3 regions of the Streptomyces sp. NPDC006512 genome follow, and region 2 is predicted to be linked to each of the others. Evidence: riboswitches for the same ligand, from Rfam matches in the RefSeq annotation. Region 2 holds a riboswitch; each other region holds the start of a gene.

Region 1 (3,265 bases), on a different contig from region 2:
TGCAGAGTCCTCACCCGCGGCCGGTGCGCCTCGGCCGCGCGCGCCGCGTGCTGCGCCGTCAGGGCCCTGGCCCGCTCGGCGTCCCCGCGCGCGACGGCGTCCACGATCCCGCCGTGCTCCGCCCAGGACTCCACGGGGCGCACGGGGGCCTCCACCGCGTACATCCAGGCGATCTTGCGCCGGGTCTGGGTCAGCAGGGAGACCAGTCCCGGGCTGCCGGAGGCCTGGGCGAGCGTCTCGTGGAACCAGGCCCCCAGGTCCCGCAGATCCTCCCCCTGGCCCCTGCGGGCCCTCTCCTGGCCCAGCCGGACCAGTCCGCGCAGCACCTTCAGGTGGGCCTCCGTACGGCGGCGGGCGGCCCTGGAGGCCGCCAGGGGCTCCAGCAGCATCCGCAGCTCCAGGAGGTCGGCGGCCTCCTGTTCGGTCGGCTCCGCGACGCAGGCGCCCGCATGGCGGCGCGTGGTGACGAACCCCTCGGACTCCAGGGTGCGCAGCGCCTCGCGGACCGGGACGCGCGAGACCCCGTAGCGGCGGGCGAGCACCTCCTCGGTGAGCCGGCCGCCCGGCCCGAAGAACCCGGAGACGATATCGTCGCGGATCGCTGTGCATACCGCGTGCGCAGGAATACGCAAGACCGGACCTCCGCGTGATTTCGGCTGCCGGCGCCGTCGCCGGAATCGTGACCGTGCTGCGACTCTATTGCAACACACGATAATTTCCGAGGACGGCTGGAAATCCGAAACAATTCACGCCACGCGGGACGCGCCGCGGAACGCGAAGAAGACCCCGGCTCGGTGAGCCGGGGTCTTCTTCGTGGAGCGGGGTGCGGGGCCGCGCGGGTCCGCGTGGATCAGAGGCGCACGCCGTGGCTGCGCAGGTACGCGACCGGGTCGATGTCCGAGCCGTACTGGGCGCCGGTGCGGGCCTCGAAGTGCAGGTGCACGCCGCTGGAGTTGCCGGTGGAGCCGGCGAGGCCGATCTGCTGGCCCGCGGTCACCTGCTGGCCGGCGGAGACGCTCAGCGCGGACATGTGCCCGTACTGGGTGTAGGTGCCGTCGTTGTGGCGGATGACGACGTTGTTGCCGTACGCGCCGCCGTTGCCGGCCTCGACGACCGTGCCGGCGCCGACCGCGCGGATCGTGGTGCCGAGGGAGGCGTGGAAGTCGATGCCCGTGTGGCTGCCGGAGGACCACATGGCGCCGCCCGCACCGTACGAGGTGCTGACGTAGGAGCCGTCGACGGGAGCGACGTAGGTGTTGAGGCGCTTGCGGGCCTCCTCGCGGGCGGCGCGCTCGGCGGCCTCACGCTCGGACTTCGCCTTGGCCTCGGCGGCCTCGGCGGTGCGCTTGGCCTCCGCGGCGCGCTGCTTGGCGTCGGCGGCGGCCTGCGCCTGGGCGGCGACGGCCTCGGCGTCACGCATCTGGGACGCGGCCTGGGCCTCGATGTCGCCCTGGAGGTCGTCCGCGACGACGACCGGGTTCTGGCCGGTGTCCTCCATGGAGGGGCCCGAGTTGTCAGCGGCGAAGGCGGGGGCCGCCAGGGCGCCGACCACGCCCGTGGTGGCGAGGGCGGCTATGCCGGCGTAGCCGGCGGTCTTGCGGCTCAGACGGCTGGAGCCGCGGTGCTTGCCGGAGCCGGTGGGACGACTGCCAAACGCCATGAAGGGGGTGATCCTTTCCTTCCCTCTCGCCTACCGGGTTAGCTGACGGGTTCGGAGCAGGAAGGTCTCCTACGGGCCTCCTCTTGCGAGGCGGTCCGATTCACCCCAGGGACTGTGGGTCCCCGGCTCCCCAGGCTCGCGCCTGACGGGGACTCGGCGATCACTGTCCGGTGCCGCGGATGCGGCGGGCACAACTGACGAACAGCAGGGCCGACGCTAGGCGGATCATCAGTGGATCGCCAAACAGACGAGCCCAATTGTTGCGTACGCCACACCGCATACGAGCAACCACACCACTAAACGGACAAAAGGGGCTCTGATGGATATTCCATCAGAGCCCCTTGAGAATCGGTCAGTTACCGGTCGAGCGGCGGTCGCCCGCCGCTCGATCCCCGGTCACGCACCGGTCAGTTGGTGACGACGCTCACTGCGCCGATCCCCAGCGCCCGCACGGGCTCCGCGATCTGCGCCGCGTCGCCCACCAGGATCGTGACGAGACGGTCCACCGGGAAGGCGCGCACGACGGCCGAAGTCGCCTCCGCCGTACCGGTTTCGGCCAGCCGCGCGTACAGCCGGGCCTGGTAGTCGTCCGGCAGTTCCTGCTCGACCTGGTCGGCCAGCGTGCCCGCCACGGAGGACGCCGTCTCGAACTTCAGCGGGGCCACGCCCACCAGGTTCTGCACCGCCACGTCCCGCTCGGCGTCGGTCAGGCCGCCCTCCGCGAGGGTGCGCAGCACCTTCCAGAGGTCCTCCAGCGCCGGGCCGGTGTTCGGGGTGTCCACCGAGCCGCTGATGGCGAGCATCGAGGCGCCCTTGCCGTCGGCGGTGGAGCGCAGCACCTGCCCGAAGGCGCGGACGCCGTAGGTGTAGCCCTTCTCCTCGCGCAGCACCTTGTCCAGGCGGGAGGTGAGGGTGCCGCCGAGGCAGTACGTGCCGAGCACCTGCGGGGCCCAGACGATGTCGTGGCGGTCCGGGCCGGTCCGGCCGATGAGCAGCTGCGTCTGGACCGCGCCGGGCCGGTCGACGATGACCACGCGGCCGGTGTCGTCGGCGGTCACCGCCGGCACCGGGCGGGGCTCGGCGGTGTCGCCGGTCCAGCCGCCCAGGGTGTCGGCGAGGACGGCGTCCAGGTCGATGCCGGTCAGGTCGCCGACGACCACCGCGGTGGCGGTGGCCGGGCGCACGTGGGCCTCGTAGAAGGCGCGTACGGCCCCGGAGTCGATGCGGGCCACCGTCTCCTCGGTGCCCTGGCGCGGCCGGGACATGCGCAGGGTGGCCGGGAAGAGCTCCTTGGAGAGTTCCTTGGCCGCGCGGCGCTGCGGGTTGGCCAGCTCGTGCGGGATCTCGTCGAGCCGGTTGCGCACCAGGCGGTCCACCTCGCTGTCGGCGAAGGCGGGAGCGCGCAGCGCCTCGGCGAGCAGGCCCAGCGCCTTGTGCAGGCGGGAGGCCGGGACCTCCAGGGAGACCCGCAGACCGGGGTGGTCGGCGTGCGCGTCGAGCGTGGCGCCGCAGCGCTCCAGCTCGGCGGCGAACTCCTCGGCGGAGTGCTTGTCGGTGCCCTCCGACAGGGCGCGGGCCATGATGGTGGCCACCCCGTCGAGGCCC
Region 2 (3,265 bases):
ACACCTCGGGTACGGCCACGGGATCCACTACTGCCTCGGTGCTCCGCTCGCCCGTCTCGAAGGACAGACCGCGCTCGCGACTTTGCTGACGCGTCTGCCGGATCTGGAACTTGCCGTTCCCCCTACTGACCTGCGCTGGCGCGGCGGACTCATCATGCGTGGCCTGCGCACGCTTCCGGTCCGCTTCACACCCCGAAACAACTGAGGCCCGGCGGAAGTCCGTCTGATCCCACGTCAGTCACCAGCCGAACTTGTGACAATCGTTCGAAGGCCGCTAGGTTCTGCCGTTACCCCGCCGTTATGCGAAAGGTGCAGCCTCATGCGTTCCGGGAACGGCCGCCACAGACGCCCCCGCCAGGTACCCGCCCTGGTCGTCACCGCCGGAGTCACCGGCTCCGCACTCGCCCTGCCCCTGCTCGCCGCCACGAACGCGAGCGCGGCCGAAACGGCCACCTGGGACAAGGTCGCCGACTGCGAGAGCGGCGGCAGCTGGAGCGCGAACTACGGCAGCGGCGCCTACGGCGGGCTCCAGTTCACGCAGGAGCAGTGGAAGAACGCGGGCGGACTCGCCTACGCCGAGCGTCCGGACCTCGCCAGCCGCTCCCAGCAGATCGCCGTGGGCGAACGGGTGCTGGCCTCCCAGGGCCCCCAGGCATGGCCGCTGTGCGCCGCCTCGGCCGGGCTGACCCAGCAGGGTCCGGCCGCCGCCGTGGACCCGGGCGACCCCAAGCCCGCCGGACCCGTCGCCCCCACCCCGACCCGGGTGGACGACTCGGTGCCCGTCACCGGCTCCGACGCCCCGATCGACTTCGGGGCCCCGACCCCGTCCCCGCAGGGCCCCACGGCCCCGCCGACCGGCCTGCCGGACTACCCGCTGGGTCCCACCAGCGGACTGCCCGTCATGCCCGAGCCCGACGCCCCGGCGCCGTCCACCGGTCCGGCGGTCCCGCCCGCGACCGTGCCGCCGACCACGGCTCCGCCCACCACGGCCCCGACCGCCCCGGCGGACCCGTCGGCCCCGGCCACCCCCACCACCCCGGTGGACCCGACGGCCCCCACGGCCCCGCTCACCCCGGGTGCCACGCCCTCGCCCATGACCTCGCCCACGAGCTCGCCCTCCGGCACGGCCGACGGCGGCGGCAAGCACCGCGGCCCGGCCGCCATCGAGGTGCAGACCGTCTCTGACGCCACGTCGGACCCCTCGTACACCGTGAAGCCCGGCGACAGCCTCACCGCGATCGCGGACGCCAAGGGGCTCAAGGGGGGCTGGAACGAGCTCTACAAGGCCAACGAGCAGGTCATCGGTAAGGACGCGGACCTCATCAAGCCCGGTCAGAACCTGGATCTAACCAAGGAATAGGGGCAGTTCGGTCATCCGGAAAGAGCTGAATGTCCGTTATCGGTAAGTGAGACATGCGTCTCTTCCGGTCAACTGGCGTGTCTCGTTCCGGAACTTCCCCAAACCCACCCCTCACCTGCACAAACGTGCTTTTGAGGAATGCAAGTAGGCCGGTTTCTCCCCGATATCGCACGTTGAACATCGGGGAGAGACCTGTCTACCTTCTGAGTCGCTCGCCACCGCGGGCTCCTTCGACCGCATCGCCGAATCCTGCCGGCGGACGGGGGGAACAGTCGTCGCGCAAGCGCCGAAGGCAGGAGCGGGGGAACCAAGGTAGGCGCCGGGAAAGGCCGTTGAGAGACGGCCGCGTACCGGCTTGGGGTTAAGCCACGTGCTCGACACGTGACCGGGCAACTCATCAGCCCGAACCCGACAGCTCACCTCGAAGGCGTCGGTGAGGAGAAATCCATGCTGCTTTCCGGCAAGGGCAAGCACCGTCGCGGCTCCAAGGCCGTCCGCATCGTCACGCTCGCCGGTGTCGCCGGTGTCGCCGTCGCGGCCCCCCTGATGGCCGCCGGTACCGCCAGCGCCGCCACCGCGTCCGAGTGGGACAAGGTCGCGCAGTGCGAGTCCGGTGGCAACTGGGCCATCAACACGGGCAACGGCTACTACGGCGGTCTGCAGTTCTCGGCCTCCACCTGGGCCGGCTACGGCGGCAAGGCGTACGCCGCGCAGGCCAACCAGGCCAGCAAGGCCCAGCAGATAGCCATCGCCGAGAAGGTCCTCAAGGGCCAGGGCAAGGGCGCCTGGCCGCACTGCGGCGTCGGCCTCTCCAACTCCTCGTACAACGGCGGCGGCTCGACCACCCCCGCCAAGCCGAAGCCCGAGACCAAGCCGGCGAAGCCCGCCCCCGCGAAGCCGGCCACGCCGGCCAAGCCCGCGAAGCCGGCCACCCCGAAGGCCGAGCCGAAGCGCACCGAGGCCCCCGTCTCCCGCTCCGAGCGCGTCGAGACCCCGGCCGCCAAGCCGCAGGCCCCCAAGACCGAGGCCCCGAAGACGGGCAACGGCTCCTACGAGGTCAAGGCCGGCGACACCCTCGGCACCATCGCCCAGGCGAACGGCGTCAAGGGCGGCTGGGAGAAGCTCTTCGAGCTGAACAAGGACATCGTCAAGGACGCGGACCTGATCTTCCCGGGCCAGAAGCTGAAGCTCAGCTGAACTCCGGCGCAACACCGCGTCACCTGATCCACCCGCAGCATCCCCCCGCCCGGCGCGTATCCCCCCACGCGCCGGGCGGCGGCGTGTCCGGGGCCGTTCCCGGCCCGATCCCGGCCCGTTTCCGGACCGATCCGGGCGGCCCCGACGGGTCGAACTCGAATTGATCAAGAGACCTATGTCCTGGAACAGGGGTATTCGGGCCCTTTTTCGTCCCAGGACCCGGGCGGTCGGCCGACCGAGTGCCCGGAGCCGGTTAGGCTCTAGGCGGCAAGGCCATCCCACGGCCTGACACGCCACCGCACACCCAGCGTCACATCCCAGAAGGAGATGCTCGTGCCGTCCATCGACGTCGTCGTAGCCCGGGAAATCCTGGACTCCCGAGGCAACCCCACGGTCGAGGTCGAGGTGGGCCTCGACGATGGCAGCACCGGCCGTGCTGCAGTTCCGTCCGGCGCCTCCACCGGTGCCTTCGAGGCCATCGAGCTCCGTGACGGTGACCCCAACCGTTACTTCGGCAAGGGTGTCGAGAAGGCCGTCCTCGCCGTCATCGAGCAGATCGGCCCGGAGCTCGTCGGCTACGACGCCACCGAGCAGCGCCTGATCGACCAGGCCATGTTCGACCTGGACGCCACCGACAACAAGGGCTCCCTCGGCGCCAACGCCATCCTCGGCGTCTCCCTGGCCGTCGCGCACGCCGCGTCCGAGGCC
Region 3 (3,265 bases), on a different contig from region 2:
GGGCAAGGACTGGATCTTCCAGCGCGTGTACTCGTCGATGGACCGCGTGCTCGTCCACTCGGCGAGCTTCGGGTCCAACGCGCAGGCGATGGCGGCGGGCCTGGCGGTGCTGAGCGTCATGGACGACGAGCAGCTGACCGCCAACGCGCGGGCCATGGGCGACCTGTTGCGCGGGCGGCTCGCCGCGCTCGTGGACGAGTACGAGCTGCTGCACGAGGTGCGCGGGCGCGGGCTGATGATCGGCATCGAGTTCGGCCGGCCCTCCTCGCTCGGCCTGCGCAGCCGCTGGGCGATGCTCCAGGCGGCCCGCAAGGGGCTGTTCGCGCAGATGGTCGTGGTGCCGCTGCTGCGCAAGCACCGGATCCTCACCCAGGTCTCCGGAGACCACCTGGAGGTCATCAAGCTCATCCCGCCGCTGATCGTGGACGAGCGGGACGTGGACCGGTTCGTCGGGGCCTTCCGCGAGGTCATGGACGAGGCGCACGGCGGGGGCTCCCTCATGTGGGACTTCGGCCGGACGCTGGTGAAGCAGGCCGTCGGCAACCGCTGACGGCCCGCCGGTCACCCCCTACGGTTCCAGCAGCCGCTCCCGCAGCCGGAACAGGGTCTCGGGCGCGAGCCCGAGACCCTCGGCGAGGTAGCGGTCCACCCCGCCCCACTCCTCCTCGATGGTGGCGTACGCCGCCTCCAGGTACTCGGCGCGCGCGTCGAAGAGCGGCGCCAGCAGCTCCATCACCTCGGGCGAGCGGGCCTCGGCCGCGTCGCTGCCCCGGCGCACCCGGTAGCGGCGGTGCGGGGCGTTCGACTCCAGGTAGTCCGCCACGATCGCCCCGCGCTCGACGCCGAGGGCCAGCAGCGTGACGGCGATCGACAGGCCGGCCCGGTCCTTGCCCGCCGCGCAGTGCATCAGCGCCGGCACGCTGTCCTCGGCCAGGGCGTGCACGACCCGGCCGTGCTCCGCGGTGCGCGTACGGATCATCGTGCGGTACGAGTTCGCCATGCGGGCGGCCGCCCTGCCCTCGCCGAGCACGGACCGCAGCTGGGCCAGGTCGCCGTCGCGGACCATCTTCCAGAACTCCCGTCCGTCGGCCGGATCGGACAGCGGGATGTTCACGTAGCGCACCCCCGGCAGCACCACGTCCGGCCCCTCCAGGGCGTGGTCGGCGCGGTTGCGGAAGTCGAAGACGGTGTGGAGGCCGAGCGAAGCGAGGAACTCTGCTCCGGTTTCGGTGGCATGCGCGAGATGTCCGCTTCGGAAGAGTCGTCCCGACCTGACCCTCCGTCCGTCGACGGTCGGCAACCCGCCCACGTCACGGAAATTACGCACTCCCGTCAGCTCCGGTTCAGGTTCGGGCCGCGCCGGAAGGGGCTGGGGTATCTGCTGGGTCACGGGTACTCCTCCGCGTCGCTGGGGTGTCCGAATTACGCCGGTTGGGAACAACTTGCCATACGTGGAGGCGAGATCGCGCCAGGCCCCGTGAGCCAGATCATACGGTGACCGTCTGTGCCCGATCGCGAAATCCGAATTCCCATGCCAGGGCCGTTGTTGGTGGTTCGGAATGGACAGAGGGTGACCGGAATTCCGTCGGTCCCTCATACCTGCGATTCCGTCAGGGAATTCGTGGCTTGTTGCCTGCGGACCCGCTCGATTACCTTCACGACCGATCCGGGTGGACCGCCTAATCCTGCCGCCGCCCGGGAACCGCACCCGACTATCGACGCGCGCGGCAGGAGCGGGGGAACCAGGTAGGCCGCCGGACCGGATCCTTCTTCCGGGACGGCTCGGGGTGAAGCCGGACACGTCCCCGACGTGCACGGCCGGACATCTCCAGTCCGAACCCGACAGCTCACCTCGCAGGCGACGGAGAGGAATTCGCCATGCCCGGAAAGGGTAAGCACCGCCGCCCGAAGTCCCGCTCCATGTCACGTGGTTTCGCCGCCGCGGGCACCGGCGGCGCGGCCCTCGCGCTGCCGCTGATGGGTGCCACCGGCGCCCAGGCCGCGGCCCCCTCGACGGCCCCGGCCGCCGTCCCCGCGCAGGCCCCGCAGGCTCCGGCCGCCGTCCAGGCCGCACCGGCCGCGGCTCCCGCCGCCGCGCCGACGGTCTACACGGTCGTCTCCGGCGACTACCTGTCGAAGATCGCCGCCGAGCGTCACCTCACCGGCGGCTGGGAGCAGCTCTACGCCGACAACCGCGAGGCGGTCGGCGCCGACCCCTCCCTCATCCACCCCGGTCTGAAGCTGACCCTCGGCGCCCCGGGCGCGAAGTCCGGCGCGCCGGCCCCCGCGAAGGAGCAGGCGGCGCCCCCGGCTTCGGCGCAGGGCTCCGGCTCCGAGGCGGGCTCCGGTGACCGCCCCGCCAAGACCGAGCGCTCCTCGAGCCGTCCTGCGGCGTCCGGCGAGGACTCCTCCGCCCGCGCCAAGGCGCCCAAGAAGTCCGCGCCGGAACAGAAGGCCCCCGCCGCCGGGCAGGCCGAGCAGTCCGCGCCCTCGAAGAGCGCCGGATTCGTGGCGCCCGTCGGCGGCGGCGTCTCCACCGCGTACCGCATGGGCGGCAGCATGTGGTCCTCCGGCTACCACACCGGCGTCGACTTCATGGCGAGCACCGGCACCACCGTCAAGGCCGTCGGCGCGGGCACCGTCGTCTCCGCCGGCTCCGGCGGTTCGTACGGCAACGAGGTCGTCATCAAGCACGCCGACGGCAAGTACTCCCAGTACGCGCACCTCTCCTCGCTGTCCGTCTCGGCCGGGCAGACCGTCACCGCCGGCCAGCGCGTCGGCCTCTCCGGCGCGACCGGCAACGTGACCGGCCCGCACCTCCACTTCGAGATCCGCACCGGTCCTTCCTACGGCTCGGACATCGACCCGCTGGCCTACCTCCGGTCGAAGGGCGTCAGCCTCTGACGGCAGCCGCCGCCGGGCACGGACGCTCGTGGGGCCGGGACCCGAGGGGGGTCCCGGCCCCACGTGTACTTATTCCTTATCTCCCGCGTGGTATAGATCACGGTCCGTCAACCCCTCATTACGTTGGCGTAGGTTGGTTGCGGCGGTGAAGGATGTGTTCCCGTGGCAGCGACGACGACGACACTCAAGACCATCGGCTCGTACGCGGCGATCGGGGACAGCTTCACCGAAGGCGTGGGGGACCCGGGACCCGGGGATTCCTATCTCGGCTGGGCGGACCGGCTCGCCGTACTCCTCGCCGATCAGCGCGACGAACACGACTTCCGTTACGCGAATCTGGCCGTGCGGGGGAAGATCCTCG

What was found. A riboswitch is a leader RNA that binds a small molecule or an ion and turns the genes downstream of it on or off. The one in region 2 is predicted to bind cyclic di-AMP.
Positions count from the first base shown of each region.
Region 1: another riboswitch for cyclic di-AMP. It lies ahead of ABZZ17_RS10970 (M23 family metallopeptidase); the one in region 2 lies ahead of ABZZ17_RS37255 (transglycosylase family protein).
Region 3: another riboswitch for cyclic di-AMP. It lies ahead of ABZZ17_RS22125 (M23 family metallopeptidase); the one in region 2 lies ahead of ABZZ17_RS37255 (transglycosylase family protein).

Region 1 is NZ_JBEXPG010000011.1:123,225-126,489, reverse strand. It holds gene ABZZ17_RS10975 (GntR family transcriptional regulator) at 1-632, opposite strand, end outside; gene ABZZ17_RS10970 (M23 family metallopeptidase) at 851-1,660, opposite strand; cyclic di-AMP (ydaO/yuaA leader) riboswitch at 1,673-1,829, opposite strand; gene ABZZ17_RS10965 (pitrilysin family protein) at 2,068-3,265, opposite strand, start outside.
Region 2 is NZ_JBEXPG010000089.1:3,136-6,400, reverse strand. It holds gene ABZZ17_RS37265 (cytochrome P450) at 1-205, shown strand, start outside; gene ABZZ17_RS37260 (transglycosylase family protein) at 320-1,360, shown strand; cyclic di-AMP (ydaO/yuaA leader) riboswitch at 1,635-1,805, shown strand; gene ABZZ17_RS37255 (transglycosylase family protein) at 1,808-2,557, shown strand; gene eno (phosphopyruvate hydratase) at 2,885-3,265, shown strand, end outside.
Region 3 is NZ_JBEXPG010000030.1:93,640-96,904, forward strand. It holds gene ABZZ17_RS22115 (aspartate aminotransferase family protein) at 1-550, shown strand, start outside; gene ABZZ17_RS22120 (tyrosine-protein phosphatase) at 569-1,390, opposite strand; cyclic di-AMP (ydaO/yuaA leader) riboswitch at 1,707-1,874, shown strand; gene ABZZ17_RS22125 (M23 family metallopeptidase) at 1,879-2,904, shown strand; gene ABZZ17_RS22130 (SGNH/GDSL hydrolase family protein) at 3,067-3,265, shown strand, end outside.